DNA from 3 places in the Desulfobotulus sapovorans DSM 2055 genome. Region 1 is predicted to be linked to each of the others. Evidence: predicted binding sites of a transcription regulator. Region 1 holds the regulator's gene; each other region holds the start of a gene.

Region 1 (10,337 bases):
AGCCAGCACCACCGCAATGATGATAGCCTCTACATTTTCCCGCAGGGCTGATGGCTTGGCCCCTGCCTTTTCCGTTTCCGCTGTTGCCTGAATTTTCACACGTCTGCCTTATAGAAAATATTGTTGTATACACATCCCATCACGTAAAAATCCCCCCTTCCAGATCCTTGGAAGGGGGGCGTCTTTTTTCTATGCCGGGCCAGGAAGGAGAAACTGGGGTTCTCCAAGGAAAAACTTGCCCCGTTCAATCCATTCCTTCAGCATCAGGGCCACCTCCCTTGCCTTGACCATACTGGAAAGAGGAACCGTTGGAATAACCTTGCCCTCCACGGTAATGCTGCCACTTTTCAGGGCTTCATAGGAAACCTGACCATAGCTGCGGGAAACCCCATTGGGGTAATCCAGACCATAGTCCACGACCTGGGTAAAAATATCCGAATCCTTCACCCCCGTATACCGGGCCATCTCTTCGTTCAGAATGGGGATGGGAATACCAAGCCCCAGAGAAAGGGAACAACCGTACCCCCGGATGCTCACCCCCCGTAACCATTCAGGCTTCATCTGCTTCATATCTCCCATCACAAAAAGGGTTCCCGCTGGCGTGGTGGGAATCCCCTTTTCCGTTCTCGGAGCCTGGGGCTTGTGCTGGGTTCCCCACCAGGTAACATAACCCACCCCTCCTCCCAGAAAAATCCGGGTTCCAAGACCAATGGTCCGGTAACAGGGATCATTCATCAGGGGACTTAAGCTGCCGGCACTGCAATAATTGGCATTCCCCATACGGGGTTTCAGCGTCCCCATATAGGTATAAATGGTCTTTTTCGTCGTATTGATGGCGCAGTTGTAATTCTGGTAGCCATTTCTGGGGTTGCAGAGCAGTGCCTGAGGCAGATCCGCAAGGCTCAGATCCTTTTCAAAAAGACGGTTGGGATAACAGGTGGTTCCATAGCCCTCCGAGCGCATATGCACCCGCTTTCCGGCCACCAGATCCTCAAGGACATGCCCACCGCCATAATTAAAGGCCCCGGGATACACCTTGTTCAGGGGATCTTCCACTGTGGGTTCCGTGGCACCGATGTAACAGTCCACAGCCGCCAGCCCCCCGTAAGCGGGAACCCCGTTCAGCCAGGTGTGGGAAGCCTTGGTGGCAGGCGTCGAGTGACCAAAATTGATAAAGGCTCCGGAAGAACACATGGGAGCAAAGGTTCCGGTCGTCACCACATCCACATGACGTGCGGCACCTACGGGCCCTTCGTTTTCCACAATAGAGATCATCTCTTCCGCCGTGACGACAACGGCCTTTCCCGCAGCAATTTTCGCGTTGATTTCCTGATACGTCTTGTTTATCTCAAAGGACGCCATGCCTTCTCCCCTGTGCGCGGCATATTCAAGAGGTGATTTCTCCCCTAAATACCCGCAGCAATATCACGAAGTTTTGATAAAATATTGTTCTCCACCCAATTGGGGTCCAGCCACTCAATGGGATTGACAAACATATTATGCACCACCACCCCGAAATGCAGATGATCGCCTCCTGCCATACCCGAGAGTCCCGTACGTCCCAGAGTATCTCCCCTTTTCACCCAATCTCCCACGGAAACTCCCGTCTGGCTGAGATGGGCATACTGGGTAAAAAGCCCGCATCCATGGTCAACCAGGATATTGCGTCCATAAATACCGATGGTGTCCACCATCACCACCCTGCCCGCCGCAGCTGCCGGGACAGGTGACTGGGCAATGGAAGCCAGATCAATTCCCTTATGAAACTGCCGGTCAATTTCCCGGCCATTATAGTAATAAATTCTGCGATCAGCAAATCCCCCCCGGTTGGCTGCAGCGGGCAGGGGCAGAAAGTGCTTCTCCCAGAGAATCCCGGTTTCTGGCTGACCGGTTGCCGCAAAAATAACTGCCTCATTTGCATTCCGGATAAGGGTGTTCACCTTGAGAAATTTTTCAAGGGAAGATGCCGGATCGCCCCCTGGAATCTGGAATTCGGGCATTTTCCAGTTTAAAAAACGATCCGAGATATGAATCGAATCTTCAGGAAAACGTCTCACATTCACATGATGGGGAAAACCATTTTTGCCGGTATTGCCCGCAAAATCTTCAGCCAGAATAAAAATCTCCTTCCCCGCCCCCGGTTCATGCCCCAGTCCGAAAAAAACCAGATGTACATCCTTGTTCGGCCCAAACCCCCCATACCCTGGAAAAAAATGGCCATCTGCCATCACACCACTGCGCAGCACAGGCTCCGAAAGACGGTAGCCCACCAGTCCGGCTCCCCCCTGGGCCAGATAGTGCCTCCGCGTCAGGACATGAATTTCCGGAGGCCGGGTATCCACAAGCAGTTCCCTCTCCAAAACGGCAAGATTTCCCTTGAATCCTCCCCGCAGGGAAGCATCCCGCACCTCAATTTTCAACGATCCCATTCCATCAGGAATACCGGAAGCCGAAGGGGTAAAATGAAAGGCCAGTGCATCCTCCAGAACCGCCGTTGCCCCCAGAAAACCACTGGCAGGAAAAGTCTTTTCCGCAAGGACATGTTCCTTGCCATCCTTCCAGAAACTGACACGGACATCCTTGAGTCCCCGTCCCGAATCCCTCAGCTCCAGACGAATTTCCCTGTCATTCCCCAGAGTACTGCCTTCCATCAACAGAAGAATTTCGGGTTTACGTCCTTCAAAACAGGTAAAGGCCAACCAGCCCGCAGCAAGGGCAACCACCACCGCAAGAAAAAAAAACAGCCAGGATTTACCTTTTTTCTCCTGTCTTTTCATGTCTATACAACCCTTTCTCCACAGATTTTTTTTCAGCGTATTCCGGTGGCATTCATAACAGTTCACCCCAAGGGAATCAAGCCCGTACCCATGATGCCGTCAAAGCCCTGCTCAAATACGAGAGCTTCGGCTTGACTTTTGCATAGCACCTTGACTTTTGGACAACAGGACGTTAGGAATAGAAACCAGAGCAAACGTCCGCCTCCTAAAATACCCGAATTGCAGGAAAGATCATGAAAATCCCGCTTCAGCAGACAACGATCCCCTTAGGCCCCCAACATCCCCTCCTCCTGATCGCAGGCCCCTGTGCCATAGAGGATACGGATCTTTGCCTCAAAATTGCCGATTTTTTAAAAAGAGAAACGGAAAAAAGGGAAATCCCCTATATTTTCAAAGCTTCCTTCGACAAGGCCAATCGCAGCAGCATCAGCTCTTTCCGCGGGCCGGGACTGGATGAGGGCCTGCGAACCCTGGAAACCGTTCGAACCCGCATCGGCGTTCCCGTCATTTCCGATATCCATCTGCCCCAGCAGGCACAAGCCGCCGCAGAGGTGCTGGACATTCTTCAGATCCCCGCATTCCTGTGTCGGCAGACCGATCTTCTTGCTGCCGCCGCACATACGGGAAAGCCCGTAAACGTCAAAAAAGGCCAGTTCCTTGCTCCCTGGGATATGCAGAATGTCATCACCAAGCTGGAGGAATCCGGATGCCGGGAAATTCTTCTCACGGAACGGGGAGCCAGCTTTGGTTACAACAATCTTGTGGTGGACTTCCGCAGCTTTCCCATACTCAGCGGTTTCGGCTATCCGGTCATCTTTGACGCCACCCACAGTGTCCAGCTGCCCGGCGGTTCCGGAACCCATTCTTCGGGGCAAAGGGAGTTTGCCCCCATCCTCGCCCGCAGTGCCGTGGCCGCAGGCGCGGACGGAATTTTCATTGAAGCCCACCCTCAACCGGAAAAAGCCCTCTGTGACGGAGCCAATTCCCTGCATCTCCACGATGTCCCCCGCCTCCTGGATCAGCTCTGCGCCATCAAAGCCATCCTCGGGGAGAGTGCCGCATGAAAAGTCTCTTTTCCGATATTGACCTTCTCCTCCTTGATGTGGATGGCGTACTGACACCGGGCAGTATCATTTATAATGACGCCGGTGAGGAAACCAAAGTGTTCCATGTCAAAGACGGCCTGGGACTCCGGCTTCTCATGGATGCGGGTATCCCTGCGGGCATTGTCACAGGGAGGGCAGCCCCTGCCCTGCGCCACAGGCTGGCCAATCTGGGAATAGATCTCATCTGGGATGGCGTAAAGGATAAGGCCGCCCTGCTTGAAGACATTCAGTCCCGAACAGGTATCCCGCCCCAGGCCATGGCTTTCATGGGAGATGATCTCCCGGATCTCGGACTGATGCGAAGGGTTGGACTTTCCATTACCGTGGCAGATGCCGCATGGGAGGTTCGACAGCGGGCAACGTATATCACCCAGGCCACTGGCGGACAGGGAGCCGTTCGGGAAGTCTGCGAGGCCATTTTAAAGGCCAGAGGCCTCTGGAACAGCATTGTGGATCGTTTCCTCCAATGACACTTTTTCATCAAAAACGCAGGCGAAAACGTATTCTTCTCATTTTCTTTGCCCTTGGACTGCTCCTTGTAACCTTTCTTCTTTTCCTTGCCGAACATTTCACAGCCCCACCTCCAGCCGATCCTTCCCTGCAAGGCAGCCATATCGCCCTTTCCCGTTTTCGGCATACGGCAACGGAAAACGACAGAATCCTCTGGACCCTTTCCGCAGACCGGGCCGATTACGACAGACAGGGCGGCATGGCGGAGCTGAGCGGAGTCACGGTCACCTATATCAACGAAGACAACACCCCCATCACCGCCCAGGCCAGAACAGGTTTTGCGGAGACCCAGACCGGCAATCTACGCCTTGCAGAAAATGTACGCCTCCTTCACCTCCAGTATCATCTTGAAACCGAAGAGCTTCGCTATACATCCCCTGAAAAAACGCTGGTCTCTCCCGTAAAAACACGGGTCACAGGCCCCCGTTTCCTTGTGGAATCCGATGCCGCAAGCTATGATCTGCCTTCCGGCTGCCTGCGCCTTACCGGAAATGTAAAAGGAGTACTCCATGCCCCCCAGTCTTCGCCATGAAATCCGGAACCACTTTCATCAAAAAATCCTTACAGAACAATGGCTGCAACGGTTTTCCAGCATTGTGGCAGCCTTCTTATGCCTGCTCATCCTCCTCAGACCCGTCCCTGCACAGGCCGATCTTCTTTCCATCAACTTTGAAAGCTCCCAGATGGAATATGAAAACGGATCCAGGGAAATCCGCATGAAAGGGGACGCCCGGATTTTCGGAAAAGAAGCGGGTATCCATGCGGACAGCCTGCGCATCCGCTTTCACTCCGAAAAAATGGAGGAAGCTTTCTCGGAACAGAATATCGAAAGTCTTGAAGCCGAAGGCCAGGTACGTCTGCACTACAAGGATTTCAGTACAAGCTCAGAAAAAGCACGCTATGAAAGCAAGGGCCAGAAACTCCTGCTTGAGGGAAACCCCGCCGTCTTCATGAATCCGGATATCAAGATCACCGGAAATAAAATTTTTTATGAACACAGCCTGGAAAACATGCAGGTTGAAGGCTCTGACAAGCTGCCCTCAACCCTCCAGTACACCCTGCAAGGCAGCCCACCGACAGCCGTCATGTCCCAGTCCCTTTATCAGCACTGGGACAATCCTGCCCAGACCCTCACCCTCAAGAAAAAGGTTCACATCCAGCACACGGATATGGATCTCAAGGCAGATTCTGTTATCATCCACTATCGTGGCAAAGCCAGCCTGATACAGAATCAAAACAACGAAGAGTCCCCGATGTCCATCCATACACTGATTGCTGAAGGGGATGTTCAGATAACCCATCCCAACGGCAGAGCCTGGGGCGAACGGGCCATTTTTGTGGCAGCAGACGACACCATCACCCTTACCGGATCCCCTGCCCGACTGGAGCGCCAGGGCCATGTGCTGCAGGGGCCGGCCATCCGCATGAACCGTAAAAGTGGTGAGGTGGAATTTTCCGGGGGGGTTTCCGGCACCCTTTTACAGGAAAAGGGCACGTCCCCTTCCATGCCCTTCTGATTTCTGGAGAACAATAGCCATGCCCGTCTTGCGGTTGGAACAACTGGAAAAACGCTACGGAGACAGAAAAGTGGTGGACGGCGTCTCCATGAATGTGGAAAGTCGGCAGGTCATTGGCCTGCTCGGCCCAAATGGTGCAGGTAAAACCACCACCTTCTATATGGCCGTAGGACTCATCCGGCCGGATGGGGGGAGAGTTTTTCTTGACGATCAGGATCTGACAGATTATCCCATGTACATGCGGGCACGTCACGGAATCGGCTACCTGCCCCAGGAAGCTTCCATATTCAGGAAACTTTCTGTAAGGGATAACCTTTTGATCATCCTTGAAAATCTTGATATGGGAAGTACGGCAAGACAGGAAAAGGCGCATGCCCTCCTTGAAGAACTGGGGATTGCCCATCTTGCCCATCAGAAAGCTGCCGTTCTTTCCGGTGGAGAACGCAGAAGGCTTGAAATTGCAAGGGTTCTGTCCACAGATCCAGCGTTCATCCTGCTGGACGAACCCTTTGCGGGTGTGGATCCTCTGGCCGTGAATGACATTCAGCAGATCATTACCTACCTCAGCCAGAGGGATATCGGTGTTCTGATCTCAGACCACAATGTACGGGAAACCCTGGGCGTATGTGATACGGCCTATATTCTGCATTCTGGCAAGGTGGTGGATTCGGGGTCTCCCGCAGAGATCGCTGCCAGTCCCATTGCCAGAAAAACCTATTTAGGAGACGGATTCCGGTTATAACATGGCCATAGAACTCCGACAGCAACTCAAGCTCAGCCAGCAACTGGTCATGACGCCACAGCTGCAGCAGGCCATCAAACTGCTACAGCTTTCCCGGCTGGAACTCGTGGACGCCATACAGCAGGAAATGGAGCAGAATCCAGCCCTGGAAGAAAGGATGGATGCACCGGATTCAGATGCACCGGATCCGGCGGAAACAGCCCCTGCCGATGAAAGCGGTCTTCAGGAAGTGGAAATCGGGGAAAAGGTGGATCCGGAGACAGACTGGGACGCCTATCTCGATGAATACAGCAGTGCAGGCCGGGTACACTTTGAATCCGAAGAAAAGGAAGCGACCCGGTACGAAAATTTCGTTTCCAGCAAGGAAACACTTCAGGGTCACCTCCTCTGGCAGCTTTCCATGACCGATCCAGAACCCCAGGCACGTGAGCTTGCCAGCCTCATCATCGGGAATATCAATACGGACGGCTATCTGGATGCCGACCTTGACGACATCATCCGCAGTTCCGGTACTTCCGAGGACAAGGCCGAGGAAGCCCTTGCCCTGGTGCAGTCCTTCGACCCTCCGGGAATCGCCGCCCGCAGTCTCAAGGAATGCCTCCTCCTTCAGATACGCAGACTGGGGCTTGAACTGGGTGTGGTGGAAAAAATCATTCTCTATCACCTGAAAAATCTGGAGAACAAAAATTTTAAGGCCATTGCCAAGAGCCTTAAACTGGATCTGGACACCGTCATTGCCGCCGTCACCCTGATCCGTTCTCTGGAGCCCAAGCCGGGCAGGGAATTTCACGATGAGTCTCCGGTTTACATCACACCGGACATTTACGTTTACAAGCACAACGATGATTTTGTGGTTTCCCTCAATGACGATGGCATGCCGAGACTGCACATCAACCCCTACTACAAAAAAGCCATGCGAACGGGAGAAAAAATTTCAGGAGAAACCAAGGAGTACCTCCAGGAAAAAATGCGTTCCGCCTCCTGGCTGATCAAAAGTATCCAGCAAAGACAAAAAACCATATGCAGTGTCATGGAAAGCATTGTACGCTTCCAGCGGGATTTTTTTGAAAAGGGTATCGCCCACCTCAAACCCATGGTACTCCGGGATGTGGCCCAGGATATCCAGATGCACGAGTCCACCATCAGCCGGGTAACCACCAACAAATATGCCTATACCCCCCAGGGACTCTTTGAGCTGAAATATTTTTTCAACAGTTCCATCAACCGGGTGGAAGGTGAGGCCATGGCCTCCATCAGTGTGCTTGAAAAAATCAAACAGCTTGTGGAAAATGAAGATCCGGCGGAACCCTACAGCGACATCAAGCTTGCAAGCATCCTTGAAGAGGAACACAACATCCGCATTGCAAGAAGAACCATAGCGAAATACAGGGATATTCTCAAAATTCTTCCGTCCAGCAAACGCAGACAATACTGATGAGGAGGCAGCCCATGAAGACATCCGTGACCTTCAAAAACATTGATCCCTCCGAAGCACTGAAGTCCTACGCCGCAAATAAGCTCTCCCGGCTGGACAAACAGTTTGACAGCCCGGCGGAAGCTCAGGTGGTTCTCTCTGTGGAGAAACTCCGGCACATTGCAGAAGTGCGCATTACCTGCGATCAGCTGAGTTTTCAGGCAAAGGAAGAATCGGAAAACATGTATGCCAGCCTGGATCTTCTGGTGGACAAGCTCAAAACCCAGATCCGCAGAACCAAGGAAAAGATACGGGAAAAACGCCCCGTATCCCGGGAAGGCATCAAAGGCGCAGAAGCGGCAATAGCAGCGGAAACCCTGGCCGAAGACCGCAGTGACGAGGAAAAGATCTCCGGAAATACGGCTATTGTTGTGGAATCCATGCCCTTCAAACCCATGGGAACCGAAGAAGCGGCCATGCAGCTGGAGCTCTCGGACAGAGACTTCATCGTCTATACGGATGCCGGAACAGAAAGGGTGCATGTACTGTACAGGCGGAAAGATGGCAGTCTGGGTCTGATACAGCCTGATGCCTGATCTCCTGACCGGGTATACAGGCAGATGTGGACACCCCCTGCGGGTGTCCACCTGGGCACCGGATCCCATTTGCGAATTTGAAAACGCCAGCCTCTCCAACAAACTTGCCCTAAGGTTACTGCCATGAAAATCCTGGAATTGCTGCCCCAGGAACATATTCTTACGGATCTACAGGCCAGAAACAAAATGGCCGCCCTGGAAGAACTCTGCTCGCCCATCTGCAAAACCTTCCACATTCCTGAAGAGACGCTGCTCCGCGTTCTCCTGGAAAGGGAAAGACTGGGCAGTACCGGCATTGGGGAAGGCGTGGCCATCCCCCACGGCAAACTGGACACCCTCCAACACCCTGCCCTTGTTTTTGGTAAAAGCCGCAGAGGCATTCCCTTTGATGCCTTAGACGAAAGGCCGGTACATCTTTTTTTTATGATTTTGACACCGACCTCTGAAAAAGGAGTGCATCTCCAGATACTGGCCCGAATTTCAAAGATGCTGCGCCAGTCCGACTTCAAGGCGGAACTGCGCAGGGCTTCAGATCCAAAAAGCATCCGGGAAATCATCGCCCCTCTGGATGAAAATTTTTAGCACGCAACCTTACGGCAGAACTCCTGGTAGCTGCACACAAAATTTTCCCTTTCATCGAATAAAGACCGGTTCACATCCCCACTCACCCTGACAACCTGAGCAGCAAACAGGGTAACCCTAAAAAACTGACGGTACAATGCACACAAAAGGAAAAATCATTGTTGTTACAGGCCTTTCTGGATCCGGGAAAAGCACCGCTGCCGCAGCCCTGGAAGATGCGGGCTTCTACTGTGTGGACAATCTTCCCGTAAGTCTTCTTCCCAAATTTCTGGAGTTGCGCATTCACAGTGGCACGTCCGACTACAACGGTCTGGGCTTTGTCATGGATATCCGGGAAAGGGATTTTATCGGAAAACATGCTGAAATTTTTGATGAAATTCGTATACAGAACTGGGAATTGCAACTCATTTTCCTGGACAGCCGTGAAGATGTGCTCCTGACCCGCTTCAGCCAGACCCGGCGTCAGCATCCCCTTTCCCAGGGTACCTCCCTTCTCACCAGTATCCAGACAGAGATCCGCTACATGGCCCCCCTCAAGGACAGGGCCGACTATGTCATTGATACGTCCGACACCACAGTGCATGATCTCAAGGCGCTGATCATGGGCATTGCCCAGCACTGCATCTCCACGGATACCTTAAGGATTGATCTTTTGAGTTTTGGCTTCAAATATGGTCTGCCCCGGAACATGGATCTGCTCATGGATGTCCGCTTTCTGCCCAACCCTTATTTCACACCGGAACTGCGGGATCTTACCGGAGAAGATCCCGCTGTACGGGATTTCATCCTCCGCCAGGAAGAGTGCCGGATCTTTCTGCAAAAGTACCTCGACCTCCTTGACTATTTGATCCCTTTGTATAAAAGAGAGGGCAAAGCCTATCTCACCCTGGGCATAGGCTGTACCGGCGGGCGCCACAGATCCGTGGCCATCACCCGCCGTATCTTCGAGTATCTGCAGGGGCGGGTCGGCCAGATCGGAATTTCCCACCGAGACATTCTCCGCCAGTCCGCTTCCACCTGATACCCAACCCTTAAACGGGGAATTATTTTTATGATTGGAATTGCCGTTGTCACCCACTGCCAACTGGGCCAA
Region 2 (10,337 bases), on a different contig from region 1:
AAAGACTTTTCTGGAAGCCGGAGACCCTCCCCTCGTTTTTACACCCGGAACCGCCAACATGCATGCGGCCCGTTTTTTCGAAACCGCCCGGAAAGCCTGTGCCATGCTGGGCAAAAGGGCCATTTTTCTGACACGCTTTCCGGAACAGCTACCCCGGCAGCTTCCGGCCTCCATCCTCTGCCACAGCTATCTGCCCCTGAGCCGGCTTCTGCCCAGAACCGCCGCCCTGGTGCATCATGGCGGTATCGGTACGGCCTCCCAGGCCTTCCGGGCAGGCATTCCCCAGCTCGTCATGCCCATGAGCTTTGACCAGCACGACAATGCCGCAAGAATCACACGCCTCGGCGCAGGCACCTCCCTCAGTCCCAAAGCCTTCACCCCGCCCCGCCTTGCCGCCCTTCTGGACACTCTGTGCCGCTCCGCTGCCCTACAGAAAACCTGCAAAAAACTCGGAGCTGCCCTGCAAGGGGAAAGCGCCTTTGAGCTTGCCAGCAAGGCCCTTCGGAATCTGACAGAGGCCACACACTAAGCGCCTGAACCGTCTCACGGAAAAAGCGCCGTACCCTCTCCGGGGGACGGCGCTTTTATGATCTGCTGCATTGTAAGACAAAGGGATCTGCCTCAGGAAGCGCTGGAAACCTCGGGGGGCATGGTTTCTCCCACCAGAGGATCAGATGTGACGGCGGTTCCGGGTGCTCTGGCAAAAAGGGCGATCACGGCACCGATGGCGCAGGCAATGCCTGCCACAAGGAAAGCCTTTTCAAAACCAATGGCGATGGAAAGCCTTGGGGCCGTGAGGGCCGCTATGCCGTAGAAGATAAAGACGGCACCATAATTGTTCCCCACACTGGCAAGACCAAACCATTCCGCCGTAATGGTGGGCAGCATGGCCGCAAGACCGCCGAAACAGAATCCCACAATACAGGTGGCCATCAGAAAGCCCGCATAGTTCATGGGAATGAGGGCCATATAGAACATGGCCAGACTGAGCAGAATAAAATTGGCGAGAAGCGAAGATTTTCTGCCAAAACGGTCGGAAATCCCACCCCAGACCAGACGGCCACAGGCATTGAACAGGGAAATGGTGACAACGGCATTGCCTGCTGCGGCAAGGCTTAAGCCAATCATGGTCATGCCGATATTGGCGGCAACACTGATGATCATGAGGGCTGCGGCACTGCCAAAGAACATCCAGGCCACCAGCATGTAGAACTGAGGTGTTTTCATGGCCTGGGAGGGGGTATAGCTCCGGCTTCCTGCGGGAACAGCCCCGGCCTGACTTGCGGAAGCTGTCCATCCCGGAGGTCTGTAGCCCCTGGGCGGCACCACAAGGGCCAGGGAACCGAGAAGGAGCAGCAGCCCATAAATACAGCCCAGATAGAGGAAGGCCTGGGACACGCCGAATTTTCCAATAAAGATCAGAATAACAGGCTTGAACAGCATCCCCCCCACACCCAGAGCCGCCAGTACAAGGCCCGTGATCAGACCCCGTTTTTCAGGGAACCACTTCACGCAGGTGGCGAGAGGCGTCACATAGGCGGCACCGATACCGATACCGGCGATCACGCCGTAGGTGAGATAGAGAAAGGAGACACTGGTGGCAAAGCTTGCCAGTGCCACCCCCAGGCCGGTGAGAATTCCCCCGGCCATGGCCACCCTGCGCGGCCCGATCTTGTCCTGAAGCCGTCCTGCAAAAATAACGGCCACGGAAAAGCTGGCCAGGGTGATGGAAAAGGTGAAAACCGTGTCCCCGGATGTCCAGCCGAATTTCTCCACAAGCGGCCTGTTGAAAAGACTCCAGGTATAAATGGCCCCCAGACTGAGCTGCATGAGAATGGAACCCGCAACGACCAGCCAGCGATTGGGAAGTTTTCCCTCTTCGTACCGTGTTTCCATGATGCCCCCTTTGCATGATTTTCGTGAACATATTCCGGATCGCCAGAATGAACAGCGATCACAGTCAGGCGGTAAAAAGACCTCCCCATACCCGAGCCAGCACCATCCGCATGGCGGACGCAGAGAAATCAGACACCTGGGATGACGGGATTCGGTTCAGGAGGGGTTTCGGAACAGGGGTTGAAAAAATTGCCGGGAATTCTCCCCAACCTCGGAGAGATGGGGGGAGATCGGGGAGAGATTCCCGGCTCGGGAGAGAAAGGGCCAACCCTATAAAGCCCTTTTGCCTCATACGGCCATGCGCAACTCGGAGGGATAGCCGGAAACGTGAAGTTTCCGCTTCCAGATATTCATGGCTGCCGCCTCACGCATCAGCTCATCCCTGTAGTCCGGATGGGCGATACCGATGAGGGCTTCGGCCCGTTCCCAGGTGCTTTTGCCCTTGAGATTGGCCATGCCATGTTCTGTGACAACCCAGTGGGTGACGGTTCTCGGCAGGGTGACGATGGTACCGGGCTCCAGGGTGGCCCGGATGCGGGACTTGCGGTTGCCCGCCTTGTCCGTTGTGGTGGAACGCAGACAGATGAAGCTCTGGCCGCCTTCGGAATGGTAACAGCCAAAGGCGAAATCGAACTGCCCGCCCGTTCCGGAAATCTGACGTACTCCCGAAGACTCGCTGGAAATCTGACCATAGAGATCCACTTCCACGGCATTGTTGATGGAAACCGCCCTGGGATTGGCCGCAATACGGGCCGGGGTGTTCACGTAGTCCACGGGATAGCTGGCACAGAGGGGATTGTGGTGCAGAAAGTCATAGAGACGCTGGGTTCCCAGGGCAAAGGTATAGGTCATTTTGCCGGGCAGATCCCGCTTGTAGCGGCCTGTGATGCGGCCCGCCTCGTACATGTCAAGGTAGCTGTCCACAAGCATTTCCGTATGCACACCAATATCACGGATACCGGAATCCGCAATCATACGGCCAATGGCATTGGGCAGTCCGCCGATCCCGAGCTGAAGACAGGCACCGTCGGGAATCCTGCCCACCACATGCTCTGCGATCTTCATGTCTTCCGGGGAAACCGCAGGCTCCTTCAGACTGAACATGGGGGCATTGTCGGACTCAACGATAAAATCCACCTCGGAAATATGCAGGGCTTCATCGTATCCTCCATGGCATACGGGCATGCTGCTGTTCACTTCCACCACGATGGTACGGGCACTTTCCGCCTGGGCCCGCTGTACGGAGTTTGCAACCCCGTAATTGAAAAAACCGTTCGCGTCCATGGGGGCGCAGCGTACAAAAAAGATATCGGTTTCAATATCCCTGGCATAGTATCGGGGACCTTCGTGGTAGAGAATGGGGATATAGCTGCACAGGCCCTTGTCGTGGAGAATGCGGTCTCCCCCCGTAAAATGCCAGTTGTTATAAATAAAATGTCCGCCACCCGGCTCCGCCATGGCAACGGCTGCAAGACCGGGGAAGCCCACGGCACGCACCTTGACTTCTTCAAGCTCCTTTGCCCTTCGGGCAAGGGCCGCATCCAGGGTCAGGGGAGCACAGAGGAAGTTGCCGTAATCCACCCACTGTCCGGAACGGACGATGGATACGGCCTTTTCAGCAGATACAAGTTTTGCGCGGTAAAGGGCCTGTATGTCCATGGTATCCTCCTTCATAGGGTTTGCGCCGCTTAAGGGCGGCCTGTTCTCCTTAGGTGATTCCAGACAATTGCAAGCCGTGTGCCACAGATAAAAAAACAGAAGTTTCAGGAAGTTGTACCTTCCTGAAACTTCTGTCTTCCGGAGAGCCTCCACGCCTGCGGCACCCCTGCCGCATACCTGCCCCTCCAGACAAACACTGTTTATATCCGAAAGGCCGGATTACGGGGCTTTTTCAGGCATGCGACACCGATGCCGCATACTACGACATTTCTGCCGCAAACCCTTCCCTCAACCCGTAGCGCTGCATCTTCCGTTCTAAGGTTCTGCGATCCACCCCCAGAATTTCCGCCGTCCGTCCCCTGTGTCCCTTACAGGTTTTCAGGGTTTCCAGAATCAGCTCCCGTTCATGAAGCTCCAGCCTTTCCTTCAGGTTCAGGGAAGCAGCAGCCTCTCCCTCTTCCCCGGCCTCTTTTCCGATGGAAAGATCCAGACTCCCCAGGGTCATGTAACGTTGCAGCGCATTTTGCAGTTCCCGCACATTGCCGGGCCAGTCATAGCGGATAAAGGCGTCCATGGTGCGGGCATCCACGCCCTGCTGCCCCCCTTCCCCTTCCATGGCCTCCAGAAAATGCTCCACCAGAAGGGCAATGTCAGACTTCCGCTCCCGCAGGGGAGGCAGATAAATGGGAATGATGTGCAGCCTGTAAAAAAAATCCTGACGCATACGGCCATCGGCCACCATGGACTCCATGTTTCTGTGGGTGGCGGCAATGATCCGGATATCCGGCCTGATGTTTTCCCTGCCCCCCAAAGCCCGGAATCCGTTACCCTCCAGGGCCCGCAGAAGTTTGACCTGCATGGAAAGGGGAATTTCCCCCACCTCATCCAGAAAAAGGGTGCCCCCGTGAGCCAGTTCCAGAAGCCCCTTCTTGTCCGTATTCGCACCGGTGAAGGCCCCCTTCCGGTAACCGAAAAACTCGCTTTCCATAAGACTTTCGGGAATGGCACCGCAGTTGACGGGAACAAAGGGCTGACGGGCCCGCTGGCTCAGGGCATGGATGGCCTGGGCCACCAGCTCCTTTCCGGTACCGGATTCTCCCCGGATCACCACAGCAGCCGCACTGCCCGCGGCCTGAAGGATACGGTCATAAACCGCCTGCATTTCAGGGCTTTTCCCCACAATCCCATGAAAGCGGTAGCGGTCTTTCATGCTGGATTTCAACCGCTGATTTTCCTCCAGCAGCAGGGCTGCACGGGAGCGGATGCGCTCTTCGGCCATCTTGCGTTCCGTCACATCCACCATCACCGTCTGCCGCAGCAGCACCGCCCCGTCCTCTCCATAAATGGGGGTGGTGACAACGCTGTACCAGCGCTCATCCAGCGCATCCAGACGCTCCACACTGACGGTCTTTCCGGAAAAAACCCCGGCATTTTCACACCAGGGACAAGGCGTATCCCGGTTGTACACCACCGCATAACAGGGGGCTGCGGAACCCTCCCTGCCCGTTCTTTCCGCAAGGGGAGCGTTGATATAAGCCAGACGGTAATCCCTGTGACAGGTATAAAGGTAGCCCGTAAAATGTTCCACAATGGCCCGGAATTCCGCTTCCCGCTGCCGCAAGGTTTTCACCACCTCCTTTTCCGCCGTGACATTGACCAGGGTGGCGACACTGGTGGTGGTTCCCCGGATCATATCCAGCTTGATCAGGATGTCATGCACCTGACCGTCCCGGTTCATGAGGCGGCATTCATACTCCCCCGGCGCTGCCGAAGCGTCCTGACGTCTCAGGTGGTGGTAGCGCACCATACGCTCCAGATCCTCCTGCACCACAAAACGCTGCCAGGCAATCTTCCCCTCAATCTCTTCCTTGGAATAGCCCAGCAGCTCTTCCACCCGTTCATTGATGCGGCTGATGACAAAATCGGCTTCAATCACAATGGTGGGAGCCGTGGATTTCTCAAAGATCATGCGATAAAACCGGGCATCGGACTCCGCCGTTTCCGCACGGTTCCGCAAACTTGCCCTGTCATCCTGATTCATGGGCGTTATCCTTACCTTTCTACAGGGTACAGGCCATCAGGGTCTCGGCCCCAAGGGTCAGCCAGGCCACCAGCGCATAGCGGATCAGCTTCCCGATGAGGGTGAACAGCATAAAGAGTGCCACAGGAAGGCGTACCAGCCCTGCGGCAAAAACCAGGGGATCGCCCAGAACGGGCAGCCAGGAAAAAAGGAGCAGCCAGGATCCGTAACGGGACAGCCAGATCCCTGCACGCCGACGTTTTTCTTCGGAGATCCCCACAAAACGTCCCGCACCCTGGCCCAGAAACTTTCCCAGAAAAAAGGTGGTGACAGCCCCCAGCATGTTGCCAAGGGTGGCCACAAAAACGGCACTCACAGGCTCCCTGCCCGCAAGAAGCCCGCCCGCCAGCAGGACTTCCGAAGCACCGGGAAGCAGGGTGGCCGCCACAAAAGAAGAAACAAAAAGGCCCGCAAGCCAGAAATCATCCCCGAAAAACATGGTATTCTCCAAAACAGGCCTCCTTGACCTGAAAGGCTCCGCCCCCTATACTGCCAGCCTCTTTCTGAACCCTGCCCCCTGTCCGGGGGCACCATGCGGGAGGCCCTATGGATTCCTTGAAACAATCGATCATGACCCTGCTGTCATCCTTCAATGCATTTTTCAGTGTGGTGATGGATGTCTGGCACCATGGCTTTCTGGGAGTTCCCGTCATCCGTTATCTGGCCGCTGCGGGGATTCTGATTTTCTTTCTCATGCTGAGACGCACGGTGGTGCACTGGGCGCTTCATCATTTAAAACGGCTCAGTGCCAAAACAGACACGCGCCTTGACGACGAGATCGTTGCCTCCCTGGAACCCCCCGTACGCCTGCTGCCCATCATCCTCGGCATCTTCTTTTCCCTGCGTTTTCTGGAACTGGAAGGGGCTGCCGCAGATTTTTCGGAGAGAGTCATCCGTTCCATGGTCACCTTCATGATTTTCTGGGCACTGCACTCCGCCACCTCTCCCGTCTTCAGGGTATTTCACAACCTGAAGGGACACATTGGTCAGGCCCTGATGGACTGGCTCCAGAAAGCCCTCCGGATTGCCATCATGGTCATCGGTGCCGCCACCATCCTTGAGATGTGGGGCATCAGGGTGGGCCCCATACTGGCAGGCTTTGGCCTTTTTGGCGTGGCCGTTGCCCTGGGCGCCCAGGATCTGTTCAAAAACCTCATCTCCGGTATCCTGATTCTTACCGAACGACGCTTTGGCACAGGAGACTGGATTCATGTGGAAGGCGTGGTGGAAGGCACCGTGGAACAGATCGGTTTCCGTTCCACCCGCATCCGCCGCTTTGACAAGGCTCCGGTCTTTGTACCCAACAGCCGCCTTTCCGACAATACACTGACAAATTTTTCCGCCATGAGCCACAGGCGCATCTACTGGATGATCGGTCTCGAATACCGCACCACCCTGCACGCCCTGCGCCGTATCCGCGACCGCATTGAAAACCATCTTCTGGAAAATGACAACTTCGCCAGGCCGCCCGAAGTGCCCCTCTTTGTACGGATTGACCGTTTCTCCGACTCTTCCATCGACCTGATGGTCTACTGCTTCACCCGAACCACGCTCTGGGGCGAATGGCTGGCGGCCAAGGAACACCTGGCCTTCGTCATCAAGGCCATTGTGGAAGAAGAAGGAGCCGGTTTTGCCTTCCCCAGTCGTTCCCTGTACGTGGAAACCCTTCCGGAAACGGAAAAACCCCAGGTCTTCATCCCACCAGTCTCCTGAGGAAACCCCTTATGATGCAGCTCTGTCACGATCTCCTCCATGCCGCCGAAAAAGCCAGAGTTCTGGGCGACTTTCTTGGCGAAGCAGAAATCCATATCGCAAGAAACATGGCCCTTGCCTCCGTCGCCCTTGTGCCACGCCACAGCATGGGCAATGAAGAGGAATCCCTTTTTTTTCCCCTGGCCCATACGGAAAAACTTCCCCAGGGTACCATGGTCATGGAAGTCCCCCGGAAAAAGGGACTGTCCCTGGATCTTCTCCAGCAGATTGCGGACATGACAGGCCGCATCGCCCAGGTGCTGCACAGAAACATGTCCACCTATGAGCATCTGCGCATGTACAAGACCGTTTTCGAGAACACGGGAACGGGTACCATCATCATTGAAGAAGACATGACCATTACCTGCGCCAACGCCCGCTTTCAGGAAATGACGGGCTTCAGCAGGGAGGACATCCAGGGCAAAAAACGCTGGTCGGAATTCATTGTTCCCGAAGACAGGGATCGTATGCAGCAGTACCACTACGGTCGGCGCAAACCCGGAAACCGGGTACCCACGGAATACGAATGCCGCATCACAGACCGCCATGGCCGCATCATGGACATCTACATGAAGGTGGGGGTCATCCAGGGCACCCAGCGCAGCATTGCCTCCTTCCTGGACATCACCACCCGCAAGCAGGCGGAAAATGCCCTACGCCAGAGGGAATCCCAGCTCAATGCCATCATCGAGAATTTCGAGGGCTTCATCTTCGTCTATACCCGGGACATGCGCATCCGCTACATGAACCGTCTTCTGGTGGAACGCACCGGAATGGATCCCACAGGCACCCTCTGTCTGGATGCCCTTCCCGATCTGGAGGCGCTTTTCACCATAGACGTGAGAGAAAGGGTCTTTTCCGGAGAGACCCTGCGCATGGAAATTCACTGCTCTGGCAGGGCACAATGGTTTTATGCCGTCAATTCTCCCATTTTTGACAGCAACGGCCAGGTGGATCGTATCCAGGTCATTCTCATGGACATCACCCAGAGAAAGGAAGCGGAAGCTGCCCTCAAAGAGCGGGAAGCCTCGCTGCAACAGGAAAATACCCTCCTGCGCTCAGGACTGCGGGATCGTTACAAGTTCGGCAGGATCATCGGAAAAAGCGCCAAAATGCAGGATGTCTATGACCTGATCCTCAAGGCTTCCGCCTCCTCGGCCAATGTCATCATTCTGGGAGAGTCGGGAACGGGCAAGGAACTGGTGGCCCAGGCCATCCATGAAAACAGCCCGAGACGGGACAAGGCCTTTGTGGTGGTCAACTGCGGTGCCATCCCGGAAAACCTTCTGGAAAGCGAATTTTTCGGTCATGTCCGGGGGGCCTTCACCGGTGCGGTGAACGATAAAAAGGGCTATATGGAAATGGCCGACGGGGGCACCCTCTTTCTCGATGAAATCGGAGAATTTCCTTTGACCATGCAGGTCAAACTGCTCCGGGCGATTGAGGGGGGCGGCTACACCCCCGTGGGGGCTGCGGTACGCAGGGAAAGTGATGTCCGGATCGTCGCCGCCACCAACCGGGATCTCCGGGAGCATGTGCGCAAAAATCTGATGCGGGAAGATTTTTTCTACCGCATCCACATCATCCCCATCCACCTGCCCCCCCTGCGCAAACGAAAGGAAGACATTCCCCTGCTCATGGATCACTTCATCAAAGCGTTTCAGGAAAAGGAACCCCTTCCCCTCACCGTACCGGCCCAGATCACGGAAGCCTTTGTCGCCTACGACTGGCCGGGCAATGTCCGGGAGCTGCAAAACACCCTGCACCGCTACCTTACCCTCAAAAAAATCGACTTTCCCGGCATGGAAGACACGGAAAGGGGCTTTACGGAAAAAAGCCCTTACGAGGAGATCCCCGAGAACCTGGATCTGCGCCAGGCCATGGAACACTGTGAACGGGAATTCTTACTCCGGATCCTGAAAAAGCACCAGTGGCACAAGGGGAAAACCGCCGAAGCCCTGGGCATCCACCGCAAAACCCTGTTTACCAAACTGCGCCATTTTCAGCTCGACTGAGGCGGAGTGGGTAAGTATGCCCACATTGGGGTAAAAAAACCACATAGCCCCACAAAACACTGTTTTCATATCCAATCCACCACGGTCTTTTCAGGGGGTGGGGTCAAAACACCCCACCTTCCTTTTCTGCTTCTCCCCGGCTTCCCCCATCACCCTGCCCCGTCCCGCCATGCTGCAACAATTTTTACATAAGACAAATCAAGAACTTATAAAAAACACTCTTATTTTCCTGGTTTTTTTACATCCTGGCACGAAGCTCGCAGTTAAAGCTGGAACAAACAACAGGTACCGGAAACCCGAAACCAACCCGCGGCGGGCCGCGCCACAGAACACCAAGGAGGAAACATGACCCCCTACCAGGAAGCCTATAAAAAAAAGATGTGCAGTCCCGAAGAAGCCGTCCGTCACATTCAGTCCGGAGACTGGGTCGATTACGGTAACTTTGCCTGTGCGCCCGTCACCCTGGATGCTGCCCTTGCTGCCCGTGTCAATGAGCTGGAAGATGTTAAAGTCCGCGCCATGACCTATCCGGGACTGGCCGCCGTGGCCAAAGCTGACCCCACAGCAACCCGTTTTATCTACAACAACTGGCATTTTTCCGGAGGCGACCGCAAACTCCACGACGCGGGCAACTGTTTCTATGTGCCCTTCCTGTTCCACGAAGGCCCCGGTCACTATGACGTTATCAATTCGGACGTATTCTGCGTAGCTGTCGCCCCCATGGACTCCAGGGGATACTTCAATTTCGGTTCTTCCAACTCCATCCATATGGCCACCGCCAAGCGGGCCAAAAAGGTCATCGTGGAAATCAACCGCAATATCCCCCACTGTTATGGCGGCTTCAATGAGGGCATCCACATTGATGAGGTGGATCTCATTGTGGAATCTGAGCACAAACCCCTTTTCCAGCTTCCTTCCGCAGCCCCTTCGGAGAT
Region 3 (10,337 bases), on a different contig from region 1:
CCGTAGCCTTTGACTTCGGAGATGGTCATGCCTTGGATGCCGATTTCATTCAGGGCTTCCTTCACGTCATCGAGCTTGAAGGGTTTGATGATGGCCTCAATCTTTTTCATGGATGAGCTCCTTTCTTCAGACATTTTTATGGGCATGCGTTGTTCTGGCAGGCCTTCCTTACCGGGCTGCCGGAAGGAAGGCGCAGTATCAGAGGGTGTATCCGACCTCGCTGTGCTGGGAGAGATCCAACCCCTGGAGTTCCTCTTCCGGGCTGACGCGCAGGCCGATGAAGCGGTCGATCAGCTTCAGGATAATCAGCGAACCTACCAGAGAAAACGCAATCACTGCAAGGGCGTCGATGAGCTGAATGCCCAGCTGCGCCGGGTTTCCGTAAAAGAGACCATCCGCACCGTTGGGGTTGATGGCAAGAGAGGCGAAAAGTCCCGTGGCCAGAGCCCCCCAGAGTCCGCCCACACCGTGGATGGCCACCACATCCAGGGCATCATCGTACCCGAAGCGGGTTTTCATGCGGATGGCCACACAGCAGAGCACGCCTGCCACAAGCCCGATGAGGAGGGCAGCCATGGGGCTGACAAAGCCCGCAGCCGGAGTGATGGCCACAAGACCGGCCACGGCACCGGAGGCTGCGCCCAGAGCCGTGGGCTTGCCATGGCTCTTCCATTCATAGATCAGCCAGGAGAAGGCAGCGGCGCCTGCGGCGACCTGTGTGGTCATGAAGGCATTGGCTGCAATGCCGTCTGCGGCCAGGGCACTGCCCGCATTGAAGCCGAACCAGCCCAGCCAGAGGATTCCTGCCCCCATCACCGTCATGGAGACGTTGTGGGGCGGCATGGCTTCTTTGCCCCAGCCTCTGCGGGGCCTGATGACAATGGCCGCCGCCAGGGCCGCCACGGCGGAGTTGATGTGGATGACCGTACCGCCCGCAAAGTCCAGGGTGCCGTGCCCTCCGATCCAGCCCCCTCCCCAGACCCAGTGGCATACGGGGAGGTAGATGAAGGTGATCCAGAAGAAGGTGAAGACGAGGAAGGCGGAAAAACGGATGCGCTCGGCAAAGGCACCGGTGATCAGGGCCGCTGTGATGACGGCGAACATCAGCTGAAAGGCGCAGAAGAGAATATGGGGAATGGTATCCGAGTAAGGGCCTGCACCCGCATCCACGCCCTGAAGGAAAAGAAACTCCAGGTTGCCGATGAAGCCGCCCACATCCGTGCCAAAGGCCAGGGTGTAGCCGTAGGTCACCCAGATGAGGGTAACCAGTCCAAGACAGATGAAGCTCTGTAAAATGGTGGACAGTACATTGCGGGAGCGCACCAGACCACCGTAAAAGAGGGCAAGGCCGGGGGTCATGAACATGACAAGGGCAGTTGCAATGAGCATAAAAGCGGTATCTCCGGTATCCATCAGATTCTCCTTTTAATTTCAGAAAAAAGCGGGACAGACATGCTGTTTTTTGGGGTCAGGGTTGAACAGCCCATCTTTTTCCCTCCTTTCTGAGGGGTTAGCGTATCCGGATGGATTCTGAAACCTGGCTCATGCATCGGGCAGAACGTTGCGCACCGTCTGCCGGATCAGGGCTTCCTGCTCCGGTGAATCCATCTTTTCTCCGTCAAAATCCCGGACGTAGAACACATCCACCACCTGATCCACCTTGGTGGCGATTTTGGCGCTTTTGACATCCAGTCTGCACCGGAAAAGTGCGCTGGTCAGCCGGAACAGCAGTCCCGGAAAATCGTAGGTATGTACTTCCACAATGGTGTAGAAGCTGGAACTCTCGTTGTCGATGCGGATCACCGGCGGCTCCACGGGCAGGCCTTTTCGGGAGCGGATCACCGGAGGGCTTGCCGCGATGGAGCCGATTTCGATTCTGCCGCTGAGAAGATCTGCAAGATCTTTTCTGGTCTTTTCCCAGACTTCCTCCTCAAACATCTGATCTGGCGGGGGCTTGAGGATGAAGAGGTTGGCTGCGGATCCGTCCTTCCAGCCGTAGATGCGGGCATCGAGGATATCAATGCGGTTCAGGGTGAAGGCCCCTGCGGCTCTGGAAAAGAATCCGGGCTTGTCTTCGGCATGGATGAGCACCCTGCGGAGATTGGCGTCCGGGCAGCGTTCAATATGCCAGGCAAAGGAGGCGTCGCTCCGTTGCATCCTCAGGCGCAGATGGGTGCGGATGTCCGCCACGGAAAGCTCCAGCAGGTAGGCGGGCGGCATTCCCGTGATGAGGGTTTTCATGACCGGGTACTCGGTATCCGATGCTTCTTCCAGAATGCGATACTGTTTTTCCTCAATGCGGTCCACGGCCCTTTCGTCGGCAAGATCGCCCTTTTCCAGCATTTTCAGAATTTTGAAATAGAGGCTGGTGAGCAGGCTTGCCGTCCAGTCGTTCCAGGCCTTGGGGCCGGTGGATACGGAATCCGCAACGGTCAGGAGAAAGAGCATGCGCAGGCGTTCCGGTTCCCGGATTTTCATGGCACAGGCGATGACCGTCTCTTCATCGTTGATGTCCCGGCGTGTGGCGGCTTTGATGAGAAAAAGGTGTTCCTGTACAAGAAAGATAACGGTGTCCACATAATCCGAGCGCAGGCCCAGACGGCTGAGGATCAGCCGGGTTCTTTCGGCTCCAGCGCTGCTGTGATCCTCACTGGAAACCCCCTTGCCGATGTCGTGGAGCAGGGCTCCCCAGAGCAGGAGACGCTTGTTTTTGATCTCCTGGAAGGTCTCGTGATAGAGCTTGCCATGGGTCAGGGAAATCTGATCCGGACTTAAGGAAAAACCTGCGGTGGTCTGCACCGTACGCAGGGAATGCTTGGCGACAGGATAGAGGTGATACTTGTTGTACTGGATACGGCTGATAATGGAGGCGAACTCCGGAATCAGCCGGGTCAGAAGCCCTGTGGCCTGCATTTCGTTCAGGGGGTGGTAGTCAAAGGCCGGAATGGCCAGAATTTTTTCAAACATCTTGACCACATCCCTGCGAGAGCAGAGCGCCGTATCGAGAAGGTAGCCCATTTCCCGCACAATGCGCTTGGCCTCTGCGGAAAGGGGCAGGCGTTTCGCACCGCTTTCCTGAAAGATGGCCATGAGCAGTTCCGGCTGTTTCAGGACGGTCTTGATGTCATCAAAGCCCAGCATTCCCTTGTGCACCACCAGACCGGGAATTTTTGTGTTTTTGTGATACCTGCGTTTCAGGCCCAGTTTCTGTTCGTGTCCCACCTCATCTAAGAGCATGAGCAGGTGCTGTTTGATGAAATCCATTTCCATGTGCAGGGCACCCAGAAAACGTTCCACCGCCGTCATACCGTCCTCTGCGGCAAAGCCCAGGGTTTCGGCAAGACGTATCTGATGCTCAAAGTACAGCTGGTCACACTTTCTGCCCGTGATGTGGTGCAGGTGGTTGCGCACCTTCCAGATAAAGGCCAGGGCGTTTTTCAGATGATGAAATTCTTCCCAGGAAAGGTAGCCGTTGTATTCGAGATCTCTGGGTTCTTTCAGGTGAAATTTTACCCGGCCCAGCCAGAGCATGGTGTGGTAATCCCTTAAGCCCCCCTGTCCCAGCTTGAGGTTCGGCTCCAGAAGATGGGTGGAATCCCCGAACTGCTCATGGCGTTTGCGGTTGCCCTCCACCAGCCAGCCCATGATTTTTTTGGGATGGGAGACCACAAAGCGGGCCCGGAGTTTTTCCATGAGGGTCATGAACAGAGGTGACATGCCGCAGATAAAGCGGGCGTCCAGAATGGCCGTCAGCACCTCAAGATCCTGGGAGGCGAGGTGGAGGCATTCGTCAATGGCGCGGGTGGCATGGCCCACCTCAAGGCCGATATCCCAGAGGGGATAGATCACTTCCTGGATCAGGGCTTCGGCGGTTTCGGGGACTTCATTTTCAAAGAGAAAGAGGATGTCCACATCGGAATGGATGCACTGCTCCATGCGGCCGTATCCGCCCAGGGCGATGATGGCATAGGGATTGCGGTCAATGCCCATGCGGGGCCCCACATCACTGCGGGTAAAGCTCTCCCAGAAATACGCATCAATAAGGGCGGCATGGCGGACAAGAAAATCATCGGCCTGACCCTCCAGGTATTCCTGGATCAGCGCCCTGCGCCTTTCCTGCAAGACCCGGACTGCGGATAAATTTTGGGGGGACTTGTCTTTTGTCATGGTCGCATCACCTTTCTGGCGTATACTAAAAGCAAGGTATGTGCCACATTGCTTTTTATTTCATAAAATATTGAAACTATAGTATTTATTTTATTTTTAAGGCGGAGGGCTTTCTGTGGATTCACTTCAAAAATGTAAGAACACAGGGAGAGGAAAATGACATTTTTGTTTCCATGCCTGGGAAGCCCTGGAAAAATATCCCATGGACGGCCTGACCTCTCATGATTTGGGGGAGAAGGCAAGCCTCAAAACGGGATCCCTCAATCCGCCCCTCGGATGCTGGCCCGCTGTCCGCCCCATGGATGCTGACGCTGCGCCTCATCACAGATCCACGGGCCGTGGCGGAGCATGGTGGTATTGACAGTCTTGTTGGGGGGGCGCTGGGATTTTTAGCAACAACAGGGGAGGGGCTTATCAAAAGTGCCCGACGGATGGCTTGACCTTTCAGGATTCGGGGTATATGGCAAGCCCCAAAAAAGGCATAAAACGTCCATGACCCGGCAGAGGGGCCAGCCTGTTTTATTTGCCGCTTTCCCGAAACCCCAAGGCCGAGGTTGTCCATGGAACCCCTCTCCCCTTTCATGCAAGCCCAGATTCCGCGTCTTCTGAAACGTTTCTGTCTTGTCTGTCATGCTGAAGACTGCTGTATGCACTACGCCCTGCAACGCCGTGAGGATGGAAAAGAAATTTCAAAGGAGCTGACCCTTTCCATCAATGCCTTTTCCCATGAAATTCATGTCAGTAAATTTTATCCGGAACTGTACAGGGAAACCCGCTGTCACTATCTTTCCGCAGCCTGTCTTTTTCTCATGACCCAGCATTTTGGCCATTTCTACGGGCTGGATGAGGGCTGGGGGCTGTATCTGGACGCCGAGCCCTCGGTGTTTGAGGATTTTTACGCAAAACTTCAGGATTTTGATTTTCATACCGAGCAGTCGGCAAGGATGGGTACCCTGGCCGTCCGTGCCCATTATGTTCCCTTTGAAGTTGAGACGGAAGTGGTTCAGGTGCTCTGAGCGGCAGCAGGGGCATGGTATGTAAAAAAGGGTGGTCTTCCTGTATGGGAAAACCACCCTTTTTTTATTTTATGCAAAGCCGGGGAAGATCAGGGGCGAAGGATCAGATGACACCCTGAGCGATCATGGCTTTGGCCACCTTGATGAAGCCTGCGATGTTGGCACCTTTGACATAGTTGCCTTCGTCACCGAACTGCTTGGCCGCATCCCAGGCATTGTCATGGATGCTCTTCATGATGCCCTTGAGCTTGGCGTCCACTTCTTCGCGGCTCCAGGAAAGACGCATGGAGTTCTGGGTCATTTCCAGGCCGGAGGTGGCAACACCGCCAGCATTGGCCGCCTTGCCGGGCCCATAGAGCACTTTGTTGGCCAGGAAGACATCCACGGCTTCCGGGGTGCTGGGCATGTTGGCCCCTTCAGCCACCACTTTGCAGCCGTTCTTGACCAGGAGGGCGGCCTCTTCTCCGGAAACTTCGTTCTGGGTGGCGGAGGGGAAGGCGCAGTCCACAGGAACACTCCAGGGACGTTCGCCGGGGGTGAAGGTGGCCTTGGGGTATTTCTTGAGGTATTCCTGAATGCGGCCCCGTTTTACGTTCTTCAGTTCCATGACAAAGGCCAGTTTTTCAGCATCAATGCCGTCTGCGTCATAGATGAAGCCGTTGGAATCGGAGAAGGTTACGGGCTTGGCACCCAGCTCCAGGAGTTTTTCCGCCGTGTACTGGGCCACGTTGCCGGAACCGGAGATGGAGCAGACCTTGCCTTTGAAGCCATCGCCCTTCTGGGCCAGCATGTTTTCCGCAAAATAAACGCAGCCGTAGCCTGTGGCTTCGGGACGGATGAGAGAACCACCGAAGGGAATTCCCTTGCCGGTCAGAACGCCGGTGAAGTGATTCACAATACGCTTGTACTGGCCGAACATATAGCCGACTTCGCGACCGCCTACGCCGATATCGCCAGCGGGAACGTCGGTATCCGGGCCGATGTGGCGGTAGAGTTCGGTCATGAAGCTCTGGCAGAAGCGCATGATTTCGCCTTCGCTCTTGCCATGGGGATGGAAGTCGGAACCACCCTTTCCGCCGCCCATGGGCAGGGTGGTCAGACTGTTTTTGAAGACCTGCTCAAAGCCAAGAAATTTCAAAATTGAAAGATTTACCGAAGAATGGAAGCGAAGGCCGCCCTTGTAGGGGCCGATGGCGCTGTTGAACTGAACCCGGAAGCCCCGGTTCACACAGACCTTGCCTGCATCGTTCACCCAGGGCACCCGGAAAATGATGACCCGCTCCGGTTCCGTAACGCGCTCCAGAATGGCGTTTTCCTGGATCTCCGGCATCTCAGATACAACAGGCTCAAGGCTTTCAAGCACTTCATGCACAGCCTGAAGGAACTCGGGCTCATGTCCACTTCTGGTTTTTACCTGGTTCAGCACGTCCTGAATATAGGCGTTTCCCATTCCCATCTCCTTTTTGGGCAGCTTTCGTTCCCGCAGCGTTCTGCCGGAATTTCCCCGCCGTTTTATGGTGAATAACGTTGTTTGACAGCGGGCGAACCTAACATTTTTGAATTTTTTTGTACAGATTTACATGATACTTTTTTTGTCTTGCCGTGATAAAATTTTGTATTTCGTTAAAAATCAATATTTTGATGCTTGATTCGTTGTTGTGCCCTGTTTGGGAAAAACAGAATAAAAAAGGGTTCCCTGCAAAAAACTTCTTTGCAGGGAACCCAACAAGGCTTAACAACAGGTTTTTTTATACAGATGCCTCTGTCCGACACACAGGGGCTTGGGATTTTATGGCATAAAAGCCAAAAAAGTAAGAATCAGCCCATTTCTGCGTGGAATGCCTGAAGGCTCTGTACCGCCTCCTTGCCTTCCCTGCGTGCGGCAATCCCCTTTGCCGCAGCCAGGGCCGCAGCCGGGGTGGTGATATAGGGTACCTTGAAGCGGATGGCAGCCTTGCGGATATAGGAATCATCGTGCTGGCTTTGCCTTCCGGAGGGCGTGTTCACCAGAAGCTGGATCTCGTTGTTTTTAATGGCATCGGCAATGTGGGGACGGCCCTCATGGAGCTTGAGGATCAGCTCCGCAGGAATGGCGTTTTTCGTAAGAAAGGCCTGGGAGCCCCGTGTGGCAAGAATCCGGAAACCCAGGGTGTGGAAAAGACGGGCTGCCTCCAGAATATCCTTTTTGTCCTGTTCCGCCACGGTGATGAGCACTGTCCCTTCCAGGGGAAGGGAGGCGTTGGCGGCTTCTTCTGCCTTGAAAAAGGCAAGTCCCGGAGAATGGGCAAGCCCCAGCACTTCGCCGGTGGAGCGCATTTCGGGGCCCAGTATGGGATCCACCTCCGGGAACATGGAGAAGGGGAAGACCGCCTCCTTGACCCCGAAATGGGAATACACTGCGGGTTTCAGACCCATATCCCCTATCTTTTCTCCCAGCATGGCCCGAACGGCAAGGCGGGCCATGGGAATGGCGCAGACCTTGGAAACGAGAGGCACGGTGCGGCTGGCCCTGGGATTGGCTTCGAGAATATAGACCGTATCATCGGCAATGGCGTACTGGATGTTCATGAGTCCCACAACGCCCATCTCTACGGCGATTTTTCGGGTATAGGCTTCGATGGTCTCAACATGGCGGGGGGGGATGGAAACGGGGGGAATCACGCAGGCGGAATCCCCGGAATGCACGCCCGCCATTTCGATGTGCTCCATCACCGCAGGCACAAAGGCATTCTGGCCGTCACAGATGGCATCCGCCTCTGCTTCCGTGGCGTTTTCAAGGAAACGGTCGATGAGAATGGGCCGCTCCGGAGAAACATCCACGGCTTTCTGCAGATACTCCTTGAGCGTGCTTTCATCATGCACCACTTCCATGGCCCGTCCGCCCAGCACATAGGAGGGCCGTACCATGAGGGGATAGCCGATGCGTTCTGCAATGGCGATGGCTTCTTCTTCCGTGGCCGCCATGCCGGAGTCCGGCTGGGGAATGCCGAGACGCTGCATCATGGCGTTGAAAAGCGCCCGGTCTTCGGCCATGTCGATGGTGGAAGGCGGGGTTCCCAGAATGGGGACGCCTGCGGTCTCCAGCTCCCTTGCGATATTGAGCGGTGTCTGACCGCCGAACTGCACCACAACGCCCTCGCAGCCTTCCTTTTCATAGATGGACAGCACGTCTTCCACCGTAAGGGGTTCAAAATAGAGCTTGTCCGAGGTGTCATAGTCCGTGGATACGGTCTCGGGATTGCAGTTGACCATGATGGTCTCATACCCCGCATCCTTCAGGGCAAAGGCCGTGTGCACGCAGCAGTAGTCGAACTCGATGCCCTGGCCGATGCGGTTGGGCCCGCCGCCCAGTACCATCACCTTTTTGCGGGAAGAAACGGGCACGGTGTCTGTTGCATGGTAGGTGGAATAATAATAGGCTGCATTTTCAACGCCGCTTACGGGTACAGCCTCCCATCCGGACTTCAGGCCCAGCTTTCTGCGCTGCTCCCGGATTTTTTCTTCCGGAATGGCCAGAAGTTTTGCCAGATACCTGTCTGCAAATCCGTCCTTTTTCGCCTGGATGAGGAGGGGATCAGGCAGAAGATGGCCTTTGTGTCCGAGGATTTTTTCTTCCAGATCCACAAGCTCTTTGATCTGCTGGAGGAACCAGCGCTTCACATGGGTGACCCGGTGCAGGTTTTCCAGATCCGCGCCCTTACGTAAGGCCTCATACAGAATGAAATAGCGTTCGCTGGAAGGTTCCACCAGAAGTTCCATGAGGGCTTCCAGGCTTTTTTCATGGAAATTTTTCGCAAAGCCCAGACCGTAGCGGCCAATTTCAAGGGAACGGATGGCTTTGTGCAGGGCTTCCTTGAAGTTTTTTCCGATGCTCATGACCTCACCCACGGCCCGCATCTGGGTACCGAGACGGTCATGTACGCCTGCAAATTTTTCAAAGGCCCAGCGGGCGAATTTCACCACCACATAGTCGCCCGAGGGGGTGTAGCGTTCCAGAGTACCGTCCCGCCAGTAGGGAATTTCATCCAGGGTGAGGCCTGAGGCCAGCATGGCGGAAATCAGGGCAATGGGAAAGCCTGTAGCCTTGGAGGCCAGGGCCGAGGATCTGGAGGTGCGGGGGTTGATTTCAATCACCACCACCCGGCCCGTTTCCGGGTCATGGGCGAACTGTACGTTGGTACCGCCAATGACCTCAATGGCATCCACAATGCGGTAGGCGTAGTCCTGCAATTTTTCCTGAAGAGCCTTTTCGATGGTCAGCATGGGGGCCGTGCAGAAGGAGTCCCCCGTATGCACACCCATGGCGTCCACGTTTTCAATGAAGCAGATCGTGATCTTCTGTCCTTTGGCATCCCGAACCACTTCCAGTTCCAGCTCTTCCCAGCCCCGGACGGACTCTTCGATGAGTACCTGACGCACGGGGCTGGCCGCCAGTCCCCGGCTGACAATATTTTCGAACTCTTCCATATTATAGGCAAAACCACCACCCGTTCCGCCCATGGTATACGCAGGACGCACCACCACGGGAAGCCCCATGCGTTCCACCGTGGCCATGGCCTCTTCCAGGGTGGTGACCACCTCACTTTTTGCGGTTTCAATGCCGATGGTGGCCATGGTTTTCTTAAAGGTATCCCGGTCTTCCCCCCGCTTGATGGCATCGAGGTTCACACCGATGACCTTCACCCCGTACTGGGCAAGGATTCCTGCTTCAGCCAGATCCGAAGAGAGGTTCAGGGCTGTCTGACCACCGAGGTTGGGCAGCAGGGCGTCAGGCCGCTCTTTTTTGATGATTTCCCGGAGGCTTTCCACATTCAGCGGCTCAATATAGGTGGCGTCCGCCATAGCGGGATCCGTCATGATGGTGGCGGGGTTGGAGTTGACCAGTACAATTTTGTAGCCCAGGGCCCGCAGCGCCTTGCAGGCCTGGGTGCCGGAATAGTCAAACTCACAGGCCTGGCCAATGATGATGGGGCCGGAACCGATGATGAGCACCTTATGAACATCGTGCCGTTTTGGCATAGGTATCCTCCTTGGAAGGGAAAAAGGGAAATGAAGGCCATTTTTTCGGGCGCAATATGGCAGACTTTCAAAAAATCCGCAAATACATACAAAAACGTATCCGGAGTGCGCCGAACTGCCTGCGACCCCGGATAC

The links. The regulator sigma-54, encoded in region 1, starts transcription at its own class of promoters, with help from an activator protein. The targets are predictions, from matches to a motif close to TNTGGCACANTTTCTGCTNT.
Region 2: the regulator sigma-54 is predicted to act here: its motif matches at 3,622-3,641, upstream of BR04_RS06730 (acetyl-CoA hydrolase/transferase family protein).
Region 3: the regulator sigma-54 is predicted to act here: its motif matches at 4,196-4,215, upstream of glnD ([protein-PII] uridylyltransferase).

What each region holds. Positions count from the first base shown of each region.
Region 1 is NZ_JCANVJ010000009.1:57,821-68,157, forward strand. Features, by position in the region: gene lepB (signal peptidase I) at 1-99, opposite strand, end outside; gene BR04_RS08610 (homocysteine biosynthesis protein) at 190-1,362, opposite strand; gene BR04_RS08615 (M23 family metallopeptidase) at 1,407-2,777, opposite strand; gene kdsA (3-deoxy-8-phosphooctulonate synthase) at 3,011-3,841, shown strand; gene BR04_RS08625 (KdsC family phosphatase) at 3,838-4,353, shown strand; gene lptC (LPS export ABC transporter periplasmic protein LptC) at 4,350-4,925, shown strand; gene BR04_RS08635 (LptA/OstA family protein) at 4,903-5,910, shown strand; gene lptB (LPS export ABC transporter ATP-binding protein) at 5,930-6,652, shown strand; gene rpoN (RNA polymerase factor sigma-54) at 6,654-8,087, shown strand; gene hpf (ribosome hibernation-promoting factor, HPF/YfiA family) at 8,102-8,662, shown strand; gene BR04_RS08655 (PTS sugar transporter subunit IIA) at 8,786-9,244, shown strand; gene rapZ (RNase adapter RapZ) at 9,381-10,265, shown strand; gene BR04_RS08665 (PTS sugar transporter subunit IIA) at 10,296-10,337, shown strand, end outside.
Region 2 is NZ_JCANVJ010000006.1:49,792-60,128, forward strand. Features, by position in the region: gene BR04_RS06720 (glycosyltransferase) at 1-529, shown strand, start outside; gene BR04_RS06725 (L-lactate MFS transporter) at 622-1,896, opposite strand; gene BR04_RS06730 (acetyl-CoA hydrolase/transferase family protein) at 2,185-3,555, opposite strand; gene BR04_RS06735 (sigma 54-interacting transcriptional regulator) at 3,815-5,596, opposite strand; gene BR04_RS06740 (YqaA family protein) at 5,616-6,086, opposite strand; gene BR04_RS06745 (mechanosensitive ion channel family protein) at 6,182-7,348, shown strand; gene BR04_RS06750 (sigma 54-interacting transcriptional regulator) at 7,360-9,402, shown strand; gene BR04_RS06755 (acetyl-CoA hydrolase/transferase family protein) at 9,748-10,337, shown strand, end outside.
Region 3 is NZ_JCANVJ010000004.1:142,417-152,753, reverse strand. Features, by position in the region: gene BR04_RS05685 (P-II family nitrogen regulator) at 1-110, opposite strand, end outside; gene BR04_RS05680 (ammonium transporter) at 199-1,413, opposite strand; gene glnD ([protein-PII] uridylyltransferase) at 1,543-4,167, opposite strand; gene BR04_RS05670 (hypothetical protein) at 4,389-4,607, shown strand; gene BR04_RS05665 (hypothetical protein) at 4,728-5,183, shown strand; gene gdhA (NADP-specific glutamate dehydrogenase) at 5,287-6,618, opposite strand; gene carB (carbamoyl-phosphate synthase large subunit) at 7,002-10,202, opposite strand.